4 regions of the Synechococcus sp. PROS-U-1 genome follow, and region 1 is predicted to be linked to each of the others. Evidence: predicted binding sites of a transcription regulator. Region 1 holds the regulator's gene; each other region holds the start of a gene.

Region 1 (5,856 bases):
GCTACGACGTGAACGGCATCCCTCAATTGAATCTGTTCAACGCCGAAGGGGAGCCAAGGGGACGCTCCCTTGGCCTGCGCAACTTGGAAGAACTGGAACTTTTGGGTACTGCCCTGCTTGAGAATCAGCCGTTGCCTTCCTTGCCTGGCATCGGCAGCATCAGTCGTCTGCAACCACCCTCCTCCGAGGAAAGCGCACTGGCTGGAACAACGAGCAAGCCGACGGCCGGACCACGCAGCCATGGTTGACACGCCTCGCCATGATCACCACAACTCGTCTTGTGACGCCCTCATGGACCGCTTTCGGGTCGATCTGATCGCAGCCACGCCGAACCCGCAGCAATGCATTTACGCCGCGATGCATCAGGACTACAGCGAGGGGTTCGTGGCCGGAGACCGTGCCAGTTGGCCGGATGAACAACGAGCAGGAGAGATCTGCGTCAAACGTCTCCTTTCCGGAGAGCGCGGTCACTACGGCCCCATGGAGCACGCACAGATCGTGCTGAACGTGGGCTGGTTCCCTCACTCGGTAATGCAGCAGGCCCGCACCCATCGGGTCGGTGTGAGCTTCGATGTGCAATCGATGCGCTACACCGGCGAACGGATTTGCCGCGCAGCGGATGGTGCCCTTGACCTCGAAGAGGTGTTCTATCTCCGTCCTGTTGGCGACTACAGCGATCGGCAGGGCAAGAAATACAGCTACACAGAAGAGCTGCGCGACCAAGATCTCGATCTATGCCGAAGCGCCGCCGAGCGCTACAGGGATCTTCTGAAGGCCGGCTTCTCCGAGGAGCACGCCCGCGGCATCCTTCCTTTCGACTACCGGCAGCACTTCGTGGTGAGCTTCAGCTTGCGCGCTTTTCTCCACTTCATGGATCTGCGCGCCAAGCTCGATGCTCAGCTGGAGATCCGCCAGCTCTGCGATCTGATGTGGCCCCACATGGTGGAGTGGGCTCCTGAATTTGCGGCCTGGTATGAAAAAAGCAGACTTCACAGGGCGCGACTGGCCCCTTAAACCCGAACGCTCTAGACCTTGGCCAGCGTGACCCGTTCAGGCTGATGCTGGTACTTGCCTTGCCGATCGCTGTAGGTCGTTGAGCAGGGATCGCCTTCAAAAAACAGCAGCTGACAGATCCCTTCATCGGCATAGATCCGGCAGTCAGCACCCGAGCTGTTGCTGAATTCAAGGGTGAGGTGACCCTCCCAGCCGGCTTCCGCCGGGGTGGTGTTCACAATGATTCCCAGGCGGGCATAGGTGCTCTTGCCCAAGCAGATCACCGTGATGTTGGGGGGAACCCGCATCTTTTCCAGCGCTACACCAAGCCCATAGGAGTGAGCCGGAAGAATGAAATAGCGGCCGTCCTCATCTTCATGAAGAGGGGTGGGCTCAAGATTGGCCGGATTGAACCGCTTGGGATTCATCACCGTGCCGGGCACGTGCCGGAAGATCAGAAATTCCTGGGGGGACAGGCGCAGGTCGTAGCCATAGGAGGAGCAACCAAAACTAAGCACGGGACGCAGCTTTTGCTCCGGATCCAGATGACGGACAAGGCCGTTCTGGAATGGCTCGATCATTCCCTGCCCGGCCTGTTCAGTGATCCAGCGATCGCACTTGAGCATCAGAAACCTCGGCGCAACTCCGTGACTTGGTCTGCCATCTCCACCACACCGGCGGGGATCGCAGGTCCAGTGATGATCACATCCATCGAAGCGGGCCGCTGCTCGAGGGCTTCAATCACGTCCGCCTCATCCAGGTATCCAAAGGCCACAGCAAGCCCGATTTCATCCAACACCAGCTGATCGAGATCGCCCTGGATCAGATGCTGACGGCAGATGGACCAAACCGCGGCCACCGCCTCCGCACCTCCAGGGTGGCCCGGCGAGGAGAGGCAAAGGGGTACCTCGGGCCGTAGCCAAACCAGGCCACCGCAGAGTTGAACGCGTCCTGCAGGCCCCTGCTGCACGCCCCCTTTGAGGAACTGACTGATCAGCACCCGACTGCCCAGACCGGCGGCCCGCATCGCTTGACTAAGAACACTGGCAAAGCTGCCGCGGTAGGGCGCGGTGTGCACCTGCAGCTGGCCTTCGGGAGCCACCAGGACGAGCGGTGGAGGATCGGAGACAGGTGGAAGAGGTCTGAGGCCAGCCCGCTGCAAAGCCTGCTGATCCCGATCCAGGGAGTCCTGGAACGCTTGGGGGTCGGCAAGGCTTGTGGTCATCACTGCAACATCCGTCCGGGCAACCCCGGCAAGACCTTGAATGTAGCGGCGAGTTGACATTCCACAAGGGGATTGACACCACCCATGGTGTCTGGAAAGGGCAAGAACCACCCGCCTGCGAGGCTTGAAGAACTGCACACCACCGATGAGCCAACCGCTTGAAAGCCGCACTGATGGCCGCAGTCCCCAGCAGTTGCGACCGTTCTCGGTGACCTGGAATCCCATGGGTTTTGCCTTGAGCTCCCTTGTGGTTCACACAGGCAGAACCGCTGTTCTCTGCAGCGTCTGCCTCGAGGAGAACGTTCCCCGCTGGCGCAAAGGGGAAGGGTTGGGATGGCTCAGCGCCGAATACCGGCTACTGCCGGGATCCACGCCACAGCGGCAATCTCGGGAGCTGATGAAACTGTCGGGCCGCACACAGGAGATTCAACGGTTGATCGGCCGAAGCCTGCGGGCCGTGATCGATATGAAGCGCCTGGGGGAGCGCACGCTGCTGATCGACTGCGATGTGATCCAGGCCGACGCCGGCACCCGGACGGCCTCCATCACCGGGGCTTGGCTCGCCCTTGAGCAGGCCTGCCTCTCACTCGTGGATCAGGGACTCCTGGAACAATCGCCGCTGGTCGACCAGGTCGCCGCCGTGTCCGTCGGCCTGGTGGATGGCAAGGCGTTACTGGATCTGGATTACAGCGAAGACAGCAGAGCTGAGGTCGATCTCAATGTTGTGCAGGCTGGAGATGGTCGCCTGCTGGAGATCCAGGGGACTGCGGAGGGAGCGCCCTTCAGCCGCAGCCAGCTCAATGAATTACTGGATCTGGCTGAGCCTGGATTGACATCATTAATGCAAGCGCAACGCCAAGCCATCAACGAGCACACCAGCGTTAGGTAATAACCGCTACACGGCGGCAACGGCTTGCTCCGTAGCTTCGCCTCACCAGGGGGTTGTTATGACAAGTAGCCGAGGTTTCAGCCGATACACCCCCCAGATGGTGGCTCCAGCTCCCAGTGCAGAACCCGCCAACCGCTCTCTGCTGGAGATCATTCGGGATCTCGACGGCGCCAGTAGTGAATTGGTAGACCGCAACAAGACCATCTTTTTCCCGGGGGATCCCGCCGAACGGGTTTACCTGATTCGCCGCGGAGCCGTCCGCCTCTCCCGCGTTTATGAGTCAGGGGAAGAGATCACGGTGGCGCTGCTGCGCGAGAACAGCCTGTTTGGCGTGCTGTCGTTGCTGACCGGTCAACGATCCGATCGCTTCTATCACGCCGTGGCCTTCACCAGAGTGGAGATGGTGACAGCGCCGGCGACATCCGTAAAGGCGGCGATCGAGGCAGACACGAGCGTTGGCCTGCGCTTGCTACAGGGTCTGTCCAGTCGGATTCTTCAGACCGAAACGATGATCGAAACCCTGACCCACAGGGACATGTCATCGCGGCTGGTGAGCTTCCTGCTTGTGCTGTGCAGGGATTTCGGCGTAGCGGATGAGCTGGGAATCACGATCGACCTGCGCCTGTCCCATCAGGCCATCGCCGAAGCGATTGGCTCAACGCGCGTCACAATCACGCGTCTGCTGGGAGACTTGCGTCAATCCGGTCTGGTTCAGATTGACCGCAAAAAAATCACTGTTCTGGATCCGATCGCTCTGGCCAAACGATTCAGTTAGGCAGCAGGTTGAGCAACAGGTGCAGCCATGAGCGGCTGGGCACTGATCCTGGTTCTGCTGGTGCTCGGGGGCGTGCTGTCGACCCTGGGAGACCGGTTGGGCAGTCGCGTCGGCAAGGCCCGCCTGAGTCTGTTCAAGATGCGCCCGCGTCGGACTGCCGTTCTGATCACGGTGTTGACCGGCAGCCTGATCAGCGCACTGTCGCTCGGCGTGCTTCTGATGGTGAGCCGCCAGCTTCGGGTGGGCCTGTTTGAACTGGATGCCCTTCAGGCGAGGCTGCAGGACAGCCGGCGGCAGCTCGATGCAGCCGAACGGGAACGGCAAGAAACCCGAACGGAAACCAACCGGATCGCCGCTGAGCTCAAGCAGTCACAGCAACGGGCGGATACCTTGCGTCGCGAACTGGCTCCCTTGCAGAACGAACGCGCCCAACTCGAGGCAGAACGCGAACGGCTGAGCCGGGATATCGCTGCTCGCGATGCCGATATCCAGCGCACGGAAGCCGAATTAAACAGCGTGCGAAACCGGATCAGATCCGGTGAACAGGAACTCAAGGAACTTGAACGCAATCTGGTCGCCCTCCGACGTGGATCGGTTGTTATTAGCAGCGGGCAGACCTTGGCGAGAGCGACGGTTCGCCTCGATGCTCCGGGTCAAGCGAAACAGGCTGTCGACAGGCTGTTGCAAGAGGCCAATGTCAACGCGTACGGCAAGGTCAGGCCCGGTGAAGCACCCAAACGACAGCTGATCCGCGTTCCCCGCAGCGACGTGGAACGCCTGCAGACCATCCTCCGTAAACCAGATACCTGGGTGATCTCACTGCGCTCCGCCACCAATGTGCTGCGCGGCGAAACGGCGGTCTATGCCTTCCCCGAGGTGCGCCCGAACCGCCCGGTGGCCCAAAACGGTGACGTGCTGGCGACCACCACACTGCAACCCAATGAACGCACACCGGAGGGCATTCTCACGCGGCTGAACCTTCTCTTGGCCTCGGCCTATGCCGAGGTGCAACGGCGAGGATCCCTCACCGAGGGACTGCAGTTCGATGGAGCAGCACTGTCCCAACTCGCCGAGACATTGATTGAGGGACCCAGCCAAAGTGTGGTCTTGAAGGTGATTGCATCAGGGGGCAGCGCCAGCGCCGATCCTGTCGTCGTTACGGTTGAAGCATCCCCATGAAACGGGTGGCCGTGCTCGACCCAGGCCGCTGCAAGTGTGGCCTTGTACTGGCCGATCTTCACCTTGGCCTTGTGCTCGAGGGGCATGTTTTGGCTCCAGAAGCCGTGGAGCCCTGGCTGGAGCTGTGGAATCAAGACCAACTTCTGGACGGCATCCTGATCGGCGATGGCACCGGATGCCAAGCGTGGATCAAGCGGCTGGAGCGCTTGGGCAGCCTCACCGTGATTCCAGAGCGGGGAACAACCCTGCGTGCACGAGAGCGTTACTGGATGCTGTGGCCAGCGCGGGGATGGCGACGAATGCTGCCGACAGGGCTGCGCATTCCACCGGTGGACCTGGATGCTGTTGCCGCCCTTGTGATGCTGGAGGAGCACCTGCAGTGCCAACTTCGATGGCCGGAACCTGCACCCACGTTCTCGCTCAGAACCTGGCCCTGACCATGAAGGTGTAATCGCCTCCCGGTTCAAGTCTGTAATCGGAGCGCACCAGGAACCGCCGCAAAGCATCTTCAATCAGGGCGCGTCCCAAGGACGGCTCCACCAACAGCTCACCGCGGTCAAACGCCCAGGAGAACTGCCACTCGAACCCCCCAGCCGAGACCTCACCCTCAACACACTGCGCCTGAAAGCATTGGCGGAGCACCCGCAAATGGGCGGTTGTCGCCGGAAGAGCCGGCATCAGTCACCGGCCTCCAGGTCGTAGCGAAACCCGTTAATCCAAGTCCCAGCACGCTCGAAGTTCTGACGCTGAAGACGTTCAATCCCCTCCAAAACAGCGTCCAGCACAGCTACCACA
Region 2 (5,856 bases), 1.2 Mb from region 1:
GTGCTGGAGACCTGTTGTCGTCTTGATCCCTACTCCAACAGTTCGCTTGAAGGTTTGTATGCCAGTGGTGGTCTGCTGAGCACCCAGTGCGAGGCCGAGGGATTCCGGCGCATCAGCCTGCACCCCGATCGTCCGGATGTGCTGAGCCGTTGGCAGGTGCGGATTGAGGCCAACAGCAGCACGTGTCCTGTGCTTCTCAGCAATGGCAATGCCGTTCAGGACGAGCGCGTCGGCACTGATCGTCATGCTGTGACCTGGGACGATCCGTTCCCCAAACCCTCCTATCTGTTTGCCCTGGTGGCAGGAGACCTCAGGGAGATTCGTGATCACTACACAACGGCGTCGGGCCGGCAGGTCACCCTGCGATTGCATGTGGAGGAGGGAGATGAACCGTTCACGGCCCACGCCATGGCGTCGTTGAAGCGATCCATGGGCTGGGATGAGTCTGTTTACAACCTCGAGTACGACCTTGATGAGTACAACATTGTTGCCGTCCGTCACTTCAATATGGGAGCGATGGAAAACAAAAGTCTGAATATCTTCAATTCAAAGCTTGTTCTCGCCGACGCGGTAACGGCAACCGACGCCGAGCTCGAACGAATTGAAAGTGTGATTGCCCACGAATATTTTCATAACTGGAGTGGCAATCGCATTACATGTAGGGATTGGTTTCAGCTTTCGCTCAAAGAAGGGCTGACCGTCTTTCGTGATCAATGTTTTACTGCAGATCTGCATTCTGAAGCGGTGAAGCGCATTGAAGATGTTGCGATGCTGCGCAACACCCAATTCCGAGAGGATGCAGGCCCCACTGCCCATCCGGTGAAGCCATCGGAATACCAGGCGATCGATAACTTCTACACAACAACCATTTATGAAAAAGGCGCGGAATTGATCCGCATGCTCCACACCCTGCTTGGTCCTGAGCGGTTCATGCAGGGAATGGAGGTGTACGTGCAACGTTTTGATGGCACGGCTGCCACAACGGAAGACTTTGTTCAGGCGATCGCCGATGGAGCCACCAGACAGGGAGAACCCCTGGGATTTGATCTGGAGCGGTTTCAGCGCTGGTACCACCAGGCCGGAACGCCGGAACTCAGGGTTGAACGGCACTGGAATTCCTCACTTGGCCAGTTGACCGTCGACTTGCGCCAGTCGACGCCCCCCACGCCGGGACAGGCTGAAAAGTTGCCGCTCGTACTGCCGATCGCCATGGCGCTGGTCGGAGATCAGGGCCGTGTTGGTGAGGAAGAGCTGCTCGTGATGGAGGGCGAGCACGCCAGCATCACTCTGCAGGGCCAGCCTGGTGATAATGCCCCTGCACTATCCATGCTGCGGCGGTTCTCGGCGCCGGTCCATGTGCGTCTGGACCAGTCACTGGAGGAGTGCCTGCAATTGTTGTCTTCGGATGATGACCCCTTCTGCCGTTGGGATGCGGCCCAGCGTTTGGCGCGTCAGGTGCTTCTGGCGCGGGCTGAAAACCAGCCGAATCATGCCGTGGAGGAGGCTCTGATTCAGGCCCTGGAACAGAGGATCACCGCCTATGTCGGTGGTGATGGCATGGACCTGGCGGTGCTGCTTGCGCTTCCCGGACTGGCAGAACTGGAGGCGTTGCAATCGCCGGTGGATCCGTTGTTGCTCGATCAGGCGTTCCGGGATTGGACCCAGGAGATGGGTGTCCGGTTGCAACCGTCTCTGCGACGACTCCTGGACCTGGCGCGGGCTGACTGGGCTCTGGCCTGGCCAGCCGGCCAGGGAGGCCGTGCACTGACAGCGTTGGCTTGGCGTTGGCTTGCAGCTGCTGGGGATGCCTCGGTTCAGGCTGAAGCGCTGGCGGCGGTCTCCGGCCCTTCGATGACCCTCGCGCGGGGAGCATTGCGCGCTTTGCTGCCCCACGAGAGCGCTGAGCGTGAGCAAGCGATGGCCCTGTTTTACGACCGTTGGCAGGACAAACCCGTCATCCTTGACGCCTGGTTTGCGATGGAAGCGTCGGCCCCACGGCCGAATGCTCTTGAGCGGGTTCAGCAGCTTTTGGAGCACCCACGCTTTGATCCGCTTGCCCCCAATTCCCTGCGCGCCGTTCTGGGCGGATTCACCTCCAATGTGCCGGCCTTTCATGCCACCGATGGCAGTGGTTACCGGTTCATGGCTGGGCAGATTGCTGCGGTCGATTCCCGGAATCCGATCACGGCCTCACGGATGGCCAAGGTGTTCAGTCGTTGCAGCAGTTACGGTCCCGAACGCCAGAGGGTCATGCGTCAGGCCATCGACCAGCTGGCGTGCCAGCCGCTCTCAGCCAATACGGCGGAGGTGGTTCAGTTGCTCATGACGTGATCACGACAAGCATGATGACGGCCAGTAGCACGATCACCAGCCAGCGGCGTCGATGGCTGCGCCCGCTGCTCCGGGGCGTTGGCCGCGTGGGTCGAGTTCCTGCCGCGAGACCGCAGTTTTGACAGACCAGCCGACCGGCCATGGATCGGTCGGCACGAAACCGACGGCTTCCGCAGTTCTGGCAGACGTTGACGGCCAAGGTCTTTCAATCAGCGTTCCACCAGCTTGCCTGGCTTCGTCAGTCTCGTTCCCAGCCATCGCAGCCTGCTTTCGAGCGCTGTCGCTTTGTGCGTCGGTAACTGTCGGTCTGTTTGGCAAGAGCCTCGCTGGCAGCAGCAACGGCTGTGCTGTCGTCGCTTCCAGCAATGAAGGCCCGATTGATCGCCATGGCGTTGCCAAGTCGATTGAGCACCTGATCCATCAACTGACATTCATCAAATTCGGCGTGCACCGCAGCTGGTAACCCCAGCAGCACCAAGGCCAAGGATGGAGCAAGCAAGCCTTTCATTGATTCGCTCAGGGGCTGTAGATGATCGTGCACTGATAGCGGCTGCTGAACCCCACATCAATGCTCTTGCAGGTTGTGTCGGTGATCGTCGCCCCTTTCGGGATCGCGCGCATGGCTTCCCCTGTGGCGAATTGCTCCGACGCCCCCTGGGCTGTGGCCCGATTCCCGCCTGCCAGTGCCGTGGTGCTCCACAGGATTGTGGCCATCAACAGAGCCGCATGTCGCATGACGAGATCCTGTCGTGATGTCTTCGGTTTACACAGAGCGCGCCTGTATGACAGCTGCGGTGGGGTTCAGCAGCCGCCGCGACACCAGCGCTGGTTCTGCGGTTTTGCTTCAGTGCTGGCGCCGGTTTCCGGATTCAGTCCGGGCAGCGGAGGTGGAGGCAGAAGCGTTGCAGGCTGGATAGGCAGACGTCGCGTTCCCCATTTGGCATCAAATGGAACGATCACAAGGCGAATTGGCTCCGCACTTCGAACCGGAAATGACAGCGCACATGACGCGACCAGAACGGTGATCAGAAGTCTCATCCGACCATCTTTGCCGATCTTGGACCGTGATGCCGTAGCCCCTGCTGCCCCGTCAGAGCTCAGACCATAAAAAAAGCGGCCTCAACAACCGCTTGCGGGAGAGCAGGGATGGCAGAAGCCTGTTCAGGCTCTCGAATAGGAGACGCCTCGATAGGTCAGAACAACAGAATTCCGAACAGCTTTGTTTGGTTCGGATCGATAGGTTTTCCCCATATATTTGAGTTGAATCGTAGGCTTGGAAGATGTCTTTTCTGACTTTGCATATTTGTTCCCTAAGAAAGTAAGTTCCACGGTGAGTTTAGGGGTGAATAAAATCTTTTCGAGTTCTACATGGTGGCTGAAGCCTTGCAAGGTTCCACTGGATACCTCATTCTTTAGCCATTGTGAAAATCGCGTTAGGTTGATACATTTTTCATTGCCCTGGCTTGTGCTCCCAGGGGCGTTGGTCCGTTTTGCTTGATTGAGGCTTTGGGTTTGTTGAGGTTGTTGGTTGAAATAAACAGTTATTGTCTTTCTGATTGCGAAGGCAATTGCTCTCCATGGTTTTAGTTGGAGATATCGTTGTTACATCGAGCTGGGACTCGCTGTGTGTATCCTCGGCTTTATCGATGCTGGTTGAGAAAATGGATTGGCGGAAGACCACGCATTGGTTCAACTGTTATGCGAATAGTCATGCAACAGTTGTGACCTTGATTGGCCACTTTCTTCTTGATCGAATTTCTTCTAATTTGCTTGAAGCAGCGCCTCAACTCAGACCGTTGACACTTTCTGGTCAAACATGGGGTGAGCCGCCATTTGAAAAGGTGGTTGGTGGTAATGAAGATCTTGAATGGTTAATACGTCATCCCGAATCGTATCGAAATGCGGTGTGTATCCTTGAGCCGGCTGAGCATGTTGGTCAAAATATAATTCAAGAAAATGTGCGTGCTTCTAGCAATATTGCCCACTTGTGTCGCATGATTGCTGATTGCGATTCTGTCCTTTTCCCGCTTTGGCAAACAGGTGGGTTGAATCAAGAGATGTTGGGTCATGTTCTCGAGTCTTCGCTCGCGGTTTTTGTTGAAGGTGGTTACCCAACTGCAAAGGATGCATCCAGCTTTGATCATCAGGCGATTGGGTTGGAGGGCCTGCATGAGGTTGTTGAATCTTTGCTTCTCGCCCGATGTCATAAAAGTTCCCCACACATTTATATTTGCATTGGTCATCAATTGGTAGCTCAATCACATGTGAATTTACTGAAGAAAGCCGTTGTTGATGTTCGGCTTAAGTTGGCCAGTATTCTTGATGCTGAGTCTTATCAGTACCAGTCACTGATGGAGATCTGTGCTGAGATTGAGTCGGTCGGTGTTGATTTGAAAGTTGTCAAGGATGGTCGTGTTATTGCGAATGGATGGAACGATCCTCTTTTTGCAGTCGCCCTCAACGAACAGCCAGAGGTTGGTCATTGTGAGCTTCAGCATTATGCCCATGATGGAACGCATCCATCCGAGAGCTTCAAGCGTCTTCTTGTGAAGCATGATGAAACCTGTGATCGCTATAACGGAATTGTTGAGCAGTCAATTTCCTATGAGAAGAACCTCAATATCGTGATGTTCCATAGCGATGAGGTGAATGAAGAAGCGATTCTTTTCGTCAATTGGGCATATTCGAGATTGCATGAAACTCTGCGTTCTGCGAGAAGAACGATCGCTCTTTCTGAATTGTCATGGTTGCTCGATCTTCCCTCGTCAGTTGAAATTCTCTGCTCTACTAGCTCCGACGGCAAGACCTGCACGGAAGTTGCTGCGACCTGTATCAGCTATGTCGATGATGAATCCAGTGAAGTGCGCCGTTCATTCAGTTTTCAGTTCCATCCGGAACTTTTGGATGACCTGAGAGAATTTCATCTTGCCGGTGAGCCAGATTATTCAACATTGAAAACTGACGATGGTGTCAGGATGTTGATGCGAGTTCTTCAGGAAAGCCTGATGGATTGAAATTGTAAGTTCTCCACTATTGATGATCAAAAGACCCGGTCAACAGGGGCAAGATCTTCTCGATTTAGCTCTCATTACACCGTTGGCATGCAGTAACTCTGTCTTTGTGGTTTTCAGGTAGTGTCAGTCGAAAGGGGTCGATGTCAAACTCGTAGCCACATGAACACCTAACGTGGTACCTCAGCTTTTTTGATTTGGTTAGTTTTTTGATTAGGGTGATATTTCCGTAAGTTTGTTCTGGCTTGAATCGATCAAGCTTTGTACGTTCTTCCGAGGCATTTTTGACCTTCGCTTTGTAAAGCGCATTACGGACGGAGTTTTCACTCCCTTTGCCAAGAATTTTGGGGATCTGGAGGATGGATCGTCCCTCCTTCAGATACAGACGCTTGATCTCTTCGATCTCGGCGCTTGTGAAACCAGACTTCTTGCCCATCTGCTTCCTCACGTTGCTTTGAGTCTCTCAGGTCATGGGCAAGGGTGATGCATACAAACCAGGACTGGGCCGGGATTG
Region 3 (5,856 bases), 400 kb from region 1:
CCCTTGGCCGGCTTGGCGCGGCAGCAGGGGATCGAGCTGCGTTTGATCGAATACATGGATGTGGGCAACCGCAACCAGTGGTCGCTGGACCAGGTGCTGCCGGCGGCGCAGATGGTGGAGCGCATTCACACCCGTTGGCCCCTTGAGCCTCTGGGTCGCCCGAGGGGTGGGACGGCCTGCCGTTGGAGCTATGGCGATGGAGCTGGATCCATCGGTGTGATCGCCTCCATCAGTGAGCCATTCTGTGGGGATTGCAACCGGTTGCGTGTCACCGCCGATGGACAGGCGTTCACCTGTTTGTTCTCGGCTGATGGCACGGATCTCAAGCCCGCGCTCGTCTCGGAGTCTCGCCTCGAGCAGGCCATGCGCGATCTCTGGCAGCGGCGCCAAGACCGCTACAGCGAGGAGCGTGATCCAGCCGCCGCTGCGTCAACCCATGCCGAGATGGCGTATCTGGGGGGCTGAACCGTCGTGATCGTCACCGTTTTTGCCTGATGCTCCCGGTACAACGGGGCAGCTGAAGGATCCAGAGGGATCCATCGACATGTTTGAACTGCTGGCCTACGAGCGCTTCCGCGACACTCCGTCGGTTCGTTTTTTCGACGTCACCGTGGACACCTCGAATGCACGCGACCTGGTGATTCACAGCGGGCCGGCCGTGTCCCCACCCAACGACCCTGAGAGCGGAGCATGGCAGTTCTATCTGCATCCCCATCAGGAAGACAACCTGCTTGCGGCCAGTGGCGGCAGAACCTTCTTCTTGGTGAACCTGGCCTGGGACCAGCCCTTTCACATCGTTCGGCTGGAGAGTGGTGGTGACATCCTCCGCATCCCCCCCGGCACCTTCCACCGCTCGATTTCCGATCCCAATGGCTCTGTCGTTCTGAACCAGGCGGTTCGTCAGGAAGGCGTCTCTCTTGTGCGGGAATTTCGCGTCTACAACAGCGCCAAGATCCCGGCCTTGATGGCGGCAACCCATATTTCTGCTCTGAAGCCCCAGTTGCACGGGGTGGAACCTCTGCTTCAGGCAGCCTGAACCAGCTTGCGTTGTGAGTTCTCCGGTTCGGAGGCTTCTTCGTTGATCTGAATCTGCCAGTTCAGCTCACTGCTTGTTCCGGGGGGACCGCTGAAGCTGCCGCTTACGGCCGCGGTGAGTTCCGGCTTGGAGGAGGTGGCCAGCACCACATAGCGATCGTTGACCTCCGTGCCGGCACTGGGGTCAAAGCCTCGCCAGCCCGCTCCCGGCAGGTAGACCTCCGCCCAGGCATGGAGGTCGTACTCCTCCGGGGGAGGTTGCTGCAGTTGATAGCCGCTCACGAATCGGGCCGGAAGACCCACTACGCGGCAGCAGGCCACCATCAGCATGGCCAGATCTCGGCAAGAGCCGATCCGCTCGCGCAGGGTTCGGCCCGCTGGCCAGGCCGGCCCCATATGGCGTTGGGTGTATTTCACCCTCTCTTGAATCAGTTCAATGAGTTGCTTCAGAAAGGCCAGGGTCTGTTGGTTGCTGCCCATCAGCGCTTCCTGGGTGAGGTCGATGGCTGCGGGTTCGTGCTGGCCATTCGGCAACCAACCCTTTAGGGCGCCCTGCAGATCGCCGTTGAGTTGCCCCTGCGGGTAGGGCAGTGGAGGTTCGAGTCCGTTGAAGCAGCTTTGCAGCGGTGGTGCCGACCGGGTCTCCACCAGGCTGCGGGCCTCAAAGATCAGTTCATCGGTGCTGCCGAGAAAGCGGAGCCGTTGGATTTCGTCGCCGCTGGCGGCCACCAGTTCCCGACGTTGTTCCGGTTCCGGCAGCACGTAGAGGTGATGGTCCAGCAGGGTCTGGAACCCCTGCCCCCGGGGCCGCAGACAGAGGCGATGCTCCCCCAGATTCACCGGGGCGTCATACCGATACGTCAGGCGGTGAACGATGAGAGCGCGCATGCGGGATCGGTGGGGGTGGAACGGAGGTCAGCGCTGGTGAAGTAGCGGGTCTGGAGCAGGTTGTGGAGTTGGTTGAGGTCCTGTTGAAGCCGGTCAATCGCTTCATGCAGACCGGATTCGATCAGGTTGTCGATCCTTACGTAGCTCCAGCGGGCCAGGAGCTGTCCGCGTAAGCAGTCGAGATCGTCTGGCGTGTCTTGGCTCGGGTGCTGTTGGATCTGTTGCAAGGTGTCGCTGATGCCCTGGAGGCAGTAGCGCACCGACCGAGGAAAGAATGGATCCAGCAGCAAAAAGCGGGCCACCGATGCGGGGCTGATCGCTTGTTGGACGCTTTGGCGGTACATCTGATACGCGCCCGCCGTGCGCAGCAGGGTGATCCACTGCAGTTCATCCAGCACCCCGCCGACCTCCTCGGTGGACGGCAGCAGCAGGAAGTATTTGACGTCGAGGATGCGGGATGTTTTGTCAGCGCGTTCGATCAGACGTCCCAGCTGGCTGAATAGCCAGCTCAGATCGCGGCTCAGTGTGGTGTCGGTGATCCCGTACACAAGCTGGCAGCCGCGGCGGATGATCTGCAGTTGCTCCTGCACGGGTTCCCGCCAGATGTCTTCGTCGTCTTGCAAGCTCCAGTGCAGATCATTGATCTGCTCCCACATTTCCGTGGTGATCACATCCCTGATCTGCCTTGCATTTTCCCGAGCCATCGCAATGCAGCTCACGATGCTGTTGGGATTGCTGCGGTCCAGCAGTAGGAAGCGCACCACTTGTTTGGGAGTGGCATCGGGATAGGCCGCGTCGAAGCGGTTCCGATCTCCTGTCACCTCCACCAACGGCAACCATGGTTCTGCGCTCCCTGGAGGACTGTCCAGCGCCATCGCTTCACTCACTTCCAGAAAACGTGAGACGTTTTCGGCGCGTTCCAGATAGCGGTTGATCCAGTAGAGCGAATCGGCAACGCGACTCAACACGGCACAGCCTCCTTTGGCTGCGGTGCCGACATCCGTTGGTCGTCGACGATCCAGGTGTCCTTACAGCCGCCCCCCTGGGACGAATTCACCACCAGTGAGCCCCGCTTGAGGGCCACGCGCGTCAGCCCACCAGGGCTCACCCAGCTGTTTGAGCCGCGCAGCACATAGGGGCGCAGATCCACGTGGCAGGGATACAGCTCACCGTCACTGAGGGATGGCACGGTGGAGAGCTGCAGTGTGGGCTGCGCGATGAAGTTGCGGGGATTCGCACGGATTTTGGTGTCGAAGTCAGCCAGTTCCGATCGGCTGGCCTGGGGGCCGATCAGCATTCCGTAGCCCCCGGCTTCCGCCACCGATTTCACCACCAGTTGTTCGAGGTGGTCGAGCACATAGCGCTGATCGTCGGGCCGGGCACAGAGATAGGTGGGAACGTTCTCGATGATCGGCTCCTCATCGAGGTAGTAGCGGATCATTGCCGGCACATGGGCGTAGATCAGCTTGTCGTCGGCGACGCCGGTGCCGGGGGCATTGGCGATGGCAACCCGTCCTTGCCTAAGCACGTCGATCAGGCCCGGCACCCCCAGCATCGAGTCCTGCCGGAACACGGTGGGATCGAGAAAATCGTCGTCGATACGGCGGTAGATCACATCCACGGGCTTGAGCCCGTTGGTGCTGCGCATCCACACCCGGCCGTTGTCGCAGACCAGGTCGCGTCCCTCAACCAGTGCAATGCCCATCTGCTGGGCCAGATAGCTGTGTTCGAAATAGGCGCTGTTGAACACCCCGGGCGTCAGGATTGCCACGCGAGGGCTTTCACTCCAGGGCGCCAGGTCCTGAAGGGTGCGCAGCAGATGGGAGGGATAGGCGTCGATCGGTTGAACGGCACGGCCCTCGAACAGGCCAGGGAACAACCGTTTCATCACCCGACGATTCTCGAGGAAGTAGGCCACCCCTGACGGGCAGCGCAGGTTGTCTTCCAGGACACGCCAGGTGCCATTGCCGTCGCGGATCAGGTCGAGTCCGGAGATGTGGCACCAGCGGTTGAGGGGCAGGCTGATGCCCTGCATCTGAGGTCGCCAGCCGGAGGAACTTTCCACGTCTTCCCGCGGGATCACACCGTCCTTGAGGATCTGCTGGGGGCCATAGATGTCGGCGAGGAAGCAGTCGATGGCTTCCAGGCGTTGCAGTAGTCCCCGCTCCAGGTTGATCCAGTCGCTGCGGCCGATCAGTCGGGGCAAGGGATCGAAAGGAAGAATCCGTTCACTGCCCTTCAGGCCGGAATCGTTCAGGCGGAACGTGGCACCGAGGCGACGCAGCAGCTGGCTGGCGGAGGCATGACTGCGGTTGAGCTCGGGCAATCCCATCTGCCCCAGCGATGCAAGCAGCGTTGCCAGATCGTCGCGAGGCCTCGCCGTTTCACTGCAGAAATATTCGTCGAACCCGACCGTGGGTTTGTAGTCGGTGAACATTCCGATGGTCTGGGCACATTTCATCCAAGGCGTCGCCCCAACCCCCTCGGGTTGTAGTTGCTACATATTCCGCAATTTCAGGTGACAGGGCGCTGATTGCTTGATGTTTGCGTATCCGAAGGCACCTGAATCGAGGGCGAAGGGCCAGGCGGGGAAGACTCCTTTGCTTATCTGTTTCTGGAGTTCAAAGGGTCTTCGCTTTGGATGAATTGCTCTGGGCGCGACTGATCTTTGCCCTCGGTGCAGCCGTAACCGTGGCAACTGTGGTGATGATTCTGCGCGGACATCTTTATTGGAACCGCAGGGGGTCGACGGATGTCCGCTGACTCGGTTCCCTTCCTCCAGCCCGGGATCGCCTGGGCGCTGGTGGTGTTGTTCTCCGTTCTCTGGGTTGCCCTCGGGATTGCTTGGGGTCGGCGCGGTCAAGGCAATGCCGATGACTACATGCTGGCGGGGCGCAACATCGGGCTGGCCCTGAGCACCGCCACGTTGATGGCCTCCTGGGTCACCGGCAACACCACGTTGCTTGCCCCTGAATTCGGCTACAAGACCGGGCTTTGGGGCATGTTCAGCTATGCCCTGGCAGGGCTTGGACTGATCCTGTTTGCCCCCCTGGCTTCGCGGATCAAGCAGCTGATGCCCAACGGGCGCACCAGCGGCGATTTCATTCGGTTGCGTTACGGGCGCCTGGCGTGGTGGGTGTTCATGGTGATCACCGCTATTTACACCCTGGGTTTTCTGATGACCCAGGCGATGGGTGCCGGACTGCTGCTGCAGGCCCTTTCAGGCTTCAATTACCACGTGGGGATGGTGGTGGTGATTGGTGTCGCCACGCTTTACACCCTGTTCGGCGGGATGCGGGCCGTGATCGGCACCGATTTCATCCAGTCGCTTTTGATCATGGTGCTGCTGGCGGTGGTGGCGGTGCTCGCCTTCCGGCAATTCCCGATGCCCGAGGTGCATGCCTCGTTGCTCGCCCGGCATCCCGATCGGCTCGATCTGCTGTTGCCTGCCGGTTTGTTGATCGCGTGGAATTCCGCCCTGTTCTCGATGGGCGAGGTGTTTCACAACAACATCTGGTGGTCTCGGGTTTTCGCAAGCCGTCGCTCGGTGGTGATGACGTCATTTGTGTTGGGGGGGGTCGCCTGGATGAGCGTGCCGATGGTGACGGGCTCCATCGGCCTGGTGGCCTTGGCGCGTGAGTTGCCTCTCGAGCAAGTGAACATGGTGTTTCCAGTGATGGCGGCTGATCTGCTTGGAGCCGGCGGCGCTGCTCTGGTGTTTGTGGTGGTGTTTGCGTCGCTCACCTCCACCCTGGATTCGCTGTTGGCATCCACCGCCGATCTTCTGGCGGAGGATGTGTACTTCCGCCTGTTGCGGCCCCAAGCCAGTGACCTGCAGCTGAAGCAGGCTGCGCGGCTGATGGTGGTGGGGTTGGCGGTCGTCACGCTGGCGCTGTCCTGGCCGCGGCTGGATTCTTTGGCGTCGGTGCTGTT
Region 4 (5,856 bases), 730 kb from region 1:
GGACCATTCCTCGGCCATGTTCCTGGAACCCTTGCAAGGCCCACGCACCCACCAAGAGGCTGTTTTCCTTAAGCCAGCTTGCCATGCTCCCTTTTGTTGGCAGCTGAAGGCTCGGAAGTTTTGGCCAGGTGGTTTTTCTGTTCAAAGGCATGCAACAGGCAATGCGTTTGCGCTAGGCATAAATATTGTCTATTGCGATTCGTTGAAAGTAAAATGTTTATTCTTCATTGATTCATGAATGCTGCTCATGAGCATGTTCTCCAGAGGTTGCATCTGCAGATCATTGTTGAAGTAGAAAGGCGTGGTTCTTTGACTGCTGCTGCTGATGCCCTTTCATTAACACAGTCAGCCCTGAGTCATTCCATCAAGAAACTGGAAAAGCAGCTTGGAGCGTTGATTTGGGTGCGTGATGGTCGGCAACTCTGTCTGACTCAGGCAGGACGTTATCTTCACTCCTTGGCTGGGAGGGTTTTGCCTCAGTTATCGCTTGCAGAGGATCATCTTGGCCAATTTTCTGCTGGTGTTCGAGGTACATTGCGGGTTGGAATGGAGTGTCATCCCTGTTATCAGTGGTTGCTCAATGTGACAGATCCGTACCTAAGGGCTTATCCAGATGTTGATATTGATGTGATTCAAAAATTTCAATTTGGTGGTCTCGATGCTTTGCTAAATCATGAAATAGATATGCTCGTTACTCCTGATCCTGTATTGAAGCCAGGGCTTCAGTTTGAGCCAGTGTTTGATTACGAGCAGGTCTTGGTAGTGTCAGATCAACATCGTTTGTCTGCCAATGATTGGGTGACACCCGAGGATTTGCAATCTGAGATCCTGATTTCTTACCCCGTACCCTTAGAGCGCCTGGACATTTACCGAAGCTTTTTTACTCCAGCCGGGTTCTTGCCAGCTCTGCACAAGCGGATTGAAACCACTGACATGATTTTGCAAATGGTGTCTTGCGCACGTGGCGTCGCGGCACTGCCCCGTTGGCTCGCTGAACGCTATGCCGCTTCGATGAGCCTTACGGTGCTCCGGCTTGGGCAGAGCGGCATCGCCAAGCAGATTCATTTGGGCATGCGCAAGGTGGATGCATCCGTCGACTACATCGCGGGCTTTGTTGACCTTGCACGAAGCATGGAGAACTCTGTTGAGGTTTGACATCCCATGGCTTTGCATCTCGACAGATTGTTTTGACTTAATCCGTCTGGATTGTTTGATCCGAGATCGCGCTGCGTTCAGGCTGTGCTCTGTGGTGCTTTATATCGCTGTGGTTTGTGACCTGACCCTGGCCTGTTCCATTCCTCTGCAGAATCACTGCATTGATGGGGAGCGTGGTGGCTGGAGCTGGTGTGAATCCTGCTGATCAGTTCTGGGGTTTCTGGTCGCTGCTGCCACTTGGCTACCAGTTACAGGAACAGACCTGAGGGGCTTGTCCCTCGTTTTTTGTGCAACTGGGATTATTCATGAGCAACTCGCGATAATGCAGAGGATCGATTTAGTTCGCCTCCTATGCAATTAGGGGCCTGCCGTGACGAACGATTGAGGTCACTTCGTTAGTGGTCGCGTCAACCACCATGTAAGTGCACATCAGCGCCTTCGACTTTGTGCGGGCACAAAGGTAAGCCCTGAATTCCGTTTGGAAGTAAAGCTCTTTGACCCAACGGTCGGGAGCTTCTTGCTTGACGACGTTGTACACGGCTCTTACCTGGACCCTTGCTTTAGCAATGCCTTTGATGCGTCATTGCAAACCACGGAATTTCCGCTGTTTAGGCTCCAGCACTTATCCAACGAGTCGGTCATCTTCAGCCAGGATCGCTTTCCCTTTTGAAATCCTCAGCACCTCACCTGAGTTGCCGGGACTTTCGTACATGACTCGATAGAGCCCGCAAGTATTCAGTGATTTGGCTCGGGCGTTGGTGAAAGCCTTGAACTCAGTCTCGAAGCACTGCTCTTGAAACCAAATGTCGTGCCCATCGCTTCGTTCAACGCAGAACATCATCTTTATCCCTTGAGGCTCTCAGCTTGGAGAGGGCAGAGCTGCTCGCTTGCTATCTCCAAATGAGCTTCGGGATCATGTCTTTAGTTGGCGACAAGTGAGCAAGGGACCCAGTCAGCCTTAGGAGCCCAGCTCGTCAATGGCACATCATGTTCTTTGTCTGAGTATGTGAATTGATCACCCTGACGAAATCGCTGTTCACATGGAAGACGGCAGGAATCCTGACGGGAGTGAAGCTGGCAACACTGGCAGCCGTACTTGGCCTTGCTCGTGCGGGGTTTCTTCCTCAGTGGTTTCCGCATTGGGGTTAGCCCGCTTCAGGATCTCTGCCCAATTCTTTTGGCAGGCTCGGAGCTGCCTCAGTGGCAAAAAGAAACCCCCGCTGAAGGCAGAGGTTTGGAGTTTGATTAAGCCCTGATCACTTGGTGTAAGAAGCGCCTCGGTAGGTCAGGCTTGGATGGGCATTGTGAGCGACTTCTTCGCGGCATGTGTTGTAATGCTCGCGGCGGTAGGTCAGCTCGACACAAGCTTTGGGCGAGGCTGCTTGAGCTTCGTAGGAGTGACCTCTATAGAGAAGACCAGTCATGGTTAGTTCCTCAGAAAATTCCAAGTCCCCGTTCCGTGGCTTGGAGTGTCTGCGCCCCTTCGAACGGGGGTGAACGTTGTGTAGTGGTTGCTACAAATAAAATATACGCCTAAGTCAACCCCTGGGTCCCCAGCCTTGCCCGGTTTCAGGAGCCCACCCCATTTACTCCTGTCGCGACCGCGTGATGACTCGCCTGTATGGAGTTAGGTCAGGCGGTGCCTGTTGGGCAACTCGATCGCCGTTGATTGGCCACTTTGATTTTGCAGACACACCAAAAAGCCCCCTCCGAGGAGGGGGCTTTCCGATTCAGTTGATCTGAATCGTTTTTGCTGTTCCGAATGGAACAGGTTGATTCCAGATCAACCGATGGCGGGAGCCTGCAGAGCCACAGGAGTGGACTCAGCAGCAGCCAGGTCGAGGGGGAAGTTGTGAGCGTTGCGCTCGTGCATCACTTCCATGCCGAGGCCGGCACGGTTCAACACGTCGGCCCAGGTGTTCAGGACACGGCCCTGACCATCAAGGATGGACTGGTTGAAGTTGAAGCCGTTCAGGTTGAAGGCCATGGTTGACACGCCAAGGGCGGTGAACCAGATGCCGACAACAGGCCAGGCAGCCAGGAAGAAGTGAAGGCTACGGCTGTTGTTGAAGGAGGCGTATTGGAAGATCAGGCGACCGAAGTAACCGTGGGCAGCCACGATGTTGTAGGTCTCTTCCTCTTGGCCAAACTTGTAGCCGTAGTTCTGGGACTCGCTCTCGGTGGTTTCACGCACCAGGGAGGAGGTCACCAGGGAGCCGTGCATGGCGGAGAACAAGCTGCCGCCGAAGACACCTGCGACGCCCATCATGTGGAAGGGGTGCATCAGGATGTTGTGCTCGGCCTGGAACACCAACATGTAGTTGAAGGTGCCAGAGATGCCCAGGGGCATTGCGTCAGAGAAAGAACCCTGACCGAAGGGGTAAACCAGGAAGACAGCGGAGGCTGCAGCGACAGGTGCGCTGTAGGCAACGCAGATCCAGGGGCGCATGCCCAGGCGGTAGGAGAGTTCCCACTCGCGACCCATGTAGGCGTAGATGCCGATGAGGAAGTGGAAAATAACCAGCTGGAAGGGGCCGCCGTTGTACAGCCACTCATCGAGGGAAGCAGCTTCCCAGATGGGGTAGAAGTGCAGGCCGATGGCGTTTGAAGAAGGAACAACAGCACCAGAGATGATGTTGTTTCCGTAGATCAGGGAGCCAGCGACAGGCTCGCGGATGCCATCGATGTCAACCGGAGGTGCGGCGACGAAGGCGATGACGAAACAGATGGTGGCAGCCAACAGAGTTGGGATCATCAGCACACCGAACCAACCGACATACAGACGGTTGTTGGTGGAGGTGACCCACTCGCAGAAGGCCTGCCAGCTGGAAGCGCCGGAGCGCTGCTGGAGGGTGGTGGTCATGAGAACGGAAAGGAGCCGGTAGGACGAATCCCGGTGGCAGATAAGAAAGGTCGGTTAACCCGACAGCGTCAATGTAAAGGAAGTTTGCGGTGCCGACATGGCGCCCAGCCCGAGCACTCCTGATGAGATCGATAGGCCCGGCTTATCAGCTAATCAGCGGTGTGCGTTGAGCTTGGAATCTGTGCGTTCTTTGCATCCGGTTGCTTGCCGTTTGCGAATAGCGATTGGGATGAAGAAATAGGCCTGAAGAATGGCCTGTTCCCTTCCTCTGCAGAATCACTGCATTGACAGGGAGTGTGGTGGCTGGAGCTGGTGTGAATCCTGCGGATCAGCGCTGGGGTTTCTGGCCGCTGCTGCCACTTAGCTCTTTGCCACAAGAACAGGTCTGAGGGACTCGTCCCTGATTTGTCCCTGGAATTTTGTGCAACTGGGATCAATGGTGTGCAACTCAGGGAGCTGAACTCGCTTGAATCCTTCTCTACAGGAGATGGTCCAAGACCACCTGCCCGTAGGCATCCAAGTCGGGCACTTCAACCCCATGAACCTTGGCCCGGTCGTCCCAGCGCCGCAGGGCCATGGCATCGTCCATCCCCTCTAGGGCCAACAGCCGCATCGCTTCTGAACGACTCAGCTCTCCGCCCTGGACGGCGAAACTGCGTTTTGACGCATCCGACAGCCCCGCGTAATACGTCTCATCCAGGGAGCACAGCAGCCGCTTGGCTGAGACATGCCGCTGTACGGGAGCAACAACCTGCGTGGGGAAGAACACCGAGAGTGCTCGGGCTGCGACGGCCTCATGGGCGCAGTCTTGATCGAGGAAATCCTTTTGCTCATCGTGTTCATCGATCATCAGATGGCCGATGTCATGAAGCAGTGATGCCACTACCAGGTGGGGCTGCTGCGACTCCTGTTGGGCCAAATGCGCTGTCTGCAGAGCATGTTCCAGCTGCGTCACCGATGGGTCGTAGCTGGATTGGCCATGGGTATGGAGATAGGCGAAGAGCAGATCAACGCGCTCTTCGCGACTCCCCGCTTGCATGGATTTCATCCATTCCATGGCGTGGTCGGCCAGTGCAGTAGTCATGAGACGTCCTCTCCGAGAAAGTGGTTGATCAAGCTGACGCGCCCTTCCGCTAGCGCCTGCTTTTTGTGGTCGTAGTACTCCGATCGCAAATCGCCTTCGGAGCTGGCGTTGTAGGTGACGTACAGCGCGCGGCGCGAACGATCGGAGCGGTTGGTGCCGCTGCGGTGCGGTGCAAAAGAGTTGAAGAACACCGCGTCTCCAGCAGCCACAGGCATCGGCGTCCATTCGAGTTGAGCTGCCCGCTCAATCGGGAGGCATCCATCGGCATTCACATCGATCACGCCGTTGTGATGGGCCCCTTTGGCGAATTCCAAGCAGCCATTGCTTGTATCCGCTGAATCCAAGGCCAGCAGCATCGTGATGTGCAGCGAGCCAAACGGGTAGGCCGGGGCATCTTGATGGGGGGCGTACCCGGCGGCACCGGGGTGCTTGTAGTTGATCTTCTCCTTGAACAGCACTGGCGGCTCGCCAAACAAGGCTTCGAGCACGCCATGCACCCGGCCTTGGGTCAGGAACTGATGCAGGGGAGGGTGATCCTTGGCGAAGTCTTCGGTTCGCGCTTTGACCCGGCCACTGTCTGTGCTTTCGAAGTAGTGGCGCCCCAATGTCGATGCGCTGGAGATGTCGTCAATCCAAGTCAGCAGCTCAGCCATGGCGTCGCTTACCACCAAGCCAGGCACATAGACGACGCCGTCCTGTTGATGACGTCCTTTGAATTCAAAGAGATCCTTCGGATCCCAGTGCGTTGTGGTTG

Evidence for each region. The regulator NtcA, encoded in region 1, controls nitrogen genes in cyanobacteria. The targets are predictions, from matches to a motif close to GTANCNNNNGNTAC.
Region 2: SynPROSU1_RS14170 (DUF4278 domain-containing protein) is a predicted target of NtcA. The motif match lies at 3,722-3,735, and genes of this name have one in related genera.
Region 3: SynPROSU1_RS13500 (circularly permuted type 2 ATP-grasp protein) is a predicted target of NtcA. The motif match lies at 4,472-4,485, and genes of this name have one in related genera.
Region 4: SynPROSU1_RS05860 (DUF4278 domain-containing protein) is a predicted target of NtcA. The motif match lies at 2,660-2,673, and genes of this name have one in related genera.

Annotation. Positions count from the first base shown of each region.
Region 1 covers NZ_CP047951.1:339,942-345,797, reverse strand. Annotated here, with positions in the region: gene SynPROSU1_RS01695 (thioredoxin domain-containing protein) at 1-248, shown strand, start outside; gene thyX (FAD-dependent thymidylate synthase) at 292-1,014, shown strand; gene dcd (dCTP deaminase) at 1,026-1,619, opposite strand; gene SynPROSU1_RS01680 (cob(I)yrinic acid a,c-diamide adenosyltransferase) at 1,619-2,218, opposite strand; gene rph (ribonuclease PH) at 2,364-3,107, shown strand; gene ntcA (global nitrogen regulator NtcA) at 3,166-3,882, shown strand; gene SynPROSU1_RS01665 (DUF3084 domain-containing protein) at 3,910-5,061, shown strand; gene SynPROSU1_RS01660 (resolvase) at 5,058-5,498, shown strand; gene SynPROSU1_RS01655 (DUF3146 family protein) at 5,482-5,739, opposite strand; gene pth (aminoacyl-tRNA hydrolase) at 5,739-5,856, opposite strand, start outside.
Region 2 covers NZ_CP047951.1:1,764,394-1,770,249, reverse strand. Annotated here, with positions in the region: gene pepN (aminopeptidase N) at 1-2,331, shown strand, start outside; gene SynPROSU1_RS09860 (TFIIB-type zinc finger domain-containing protein) at 2,321-2,530, opposite strand; gene SynPROSU1_RS09855 (hypothetical protein) at 2,570-2,839, opposite strand; gene SynPROSU1_RS09850 (hypothetical protein) at 2,848-3,045, opposite strand; gene SynPROSU1_RS09845 (hypothetical protein) at 3,084-3,248, shown strand; gene SynPROSU1_RS14170 (DUF4278 domain-containing protein) at 3,493-3,660, opposite strand; gene SynPROSU1_RS09835 (hypothetical protein) at 3,909-5,345, shown strand; gene SynPROSU1_RS13870 (hypothetical protein) at 5,410-5,778, opposite strand.
Region 3 covers NZ_CP047951.1:2,511,012-2,516,867, reverse strand. Annotated here, with positions in the region: gene SynPROSU1_RS13520 (GTP 3',8-cyclase MoaA) at 1-465, shown strand, start outside; gene SynPROSU1_RS13515 (redox protein) at 545-1,036, shown strand; gene SynPROSU1_RS13510 (transglutaminase family protein) at 1,024-1,923, opposite strand; gene SynPROSU1_RS13505 (alpha-E domain-containing protein) at 1,896-2,891, opposite strand; gene SynPROSU1_RS13500 (circularly permuted type 2 ATP-grasp protein) at 2,885-4,360, opposite strand; gene SynPROSU1_RS13495 (sodium:solute symporter family protein) at 4,676-5,856, shown strand, end outside.
Region 4 covers NZ_CP047951.1:1,070,162-1,076,017, forward strand. Annotated here, with positions in the region: gene SynPROSU1_RS05855 (LysR family transcriptional regulator) at 268-1,155, shown strand; gene SynPROSU1_RS05860 (DUF4278 domain-containing protein) at 2,412-2,579, opposite strand; gene psbA (photosystem II q(b) protein) at 2,939-4,018, opposite strand; gene SynPROSU1_RS05870 (HD domain-containing protein) at 4,497-5,102, opposite strand; gene SynPROSU1_RS05875 (phytanoyl-CoA dioxygenase family protein) at 5,099-5,856, opposite strand, start outside.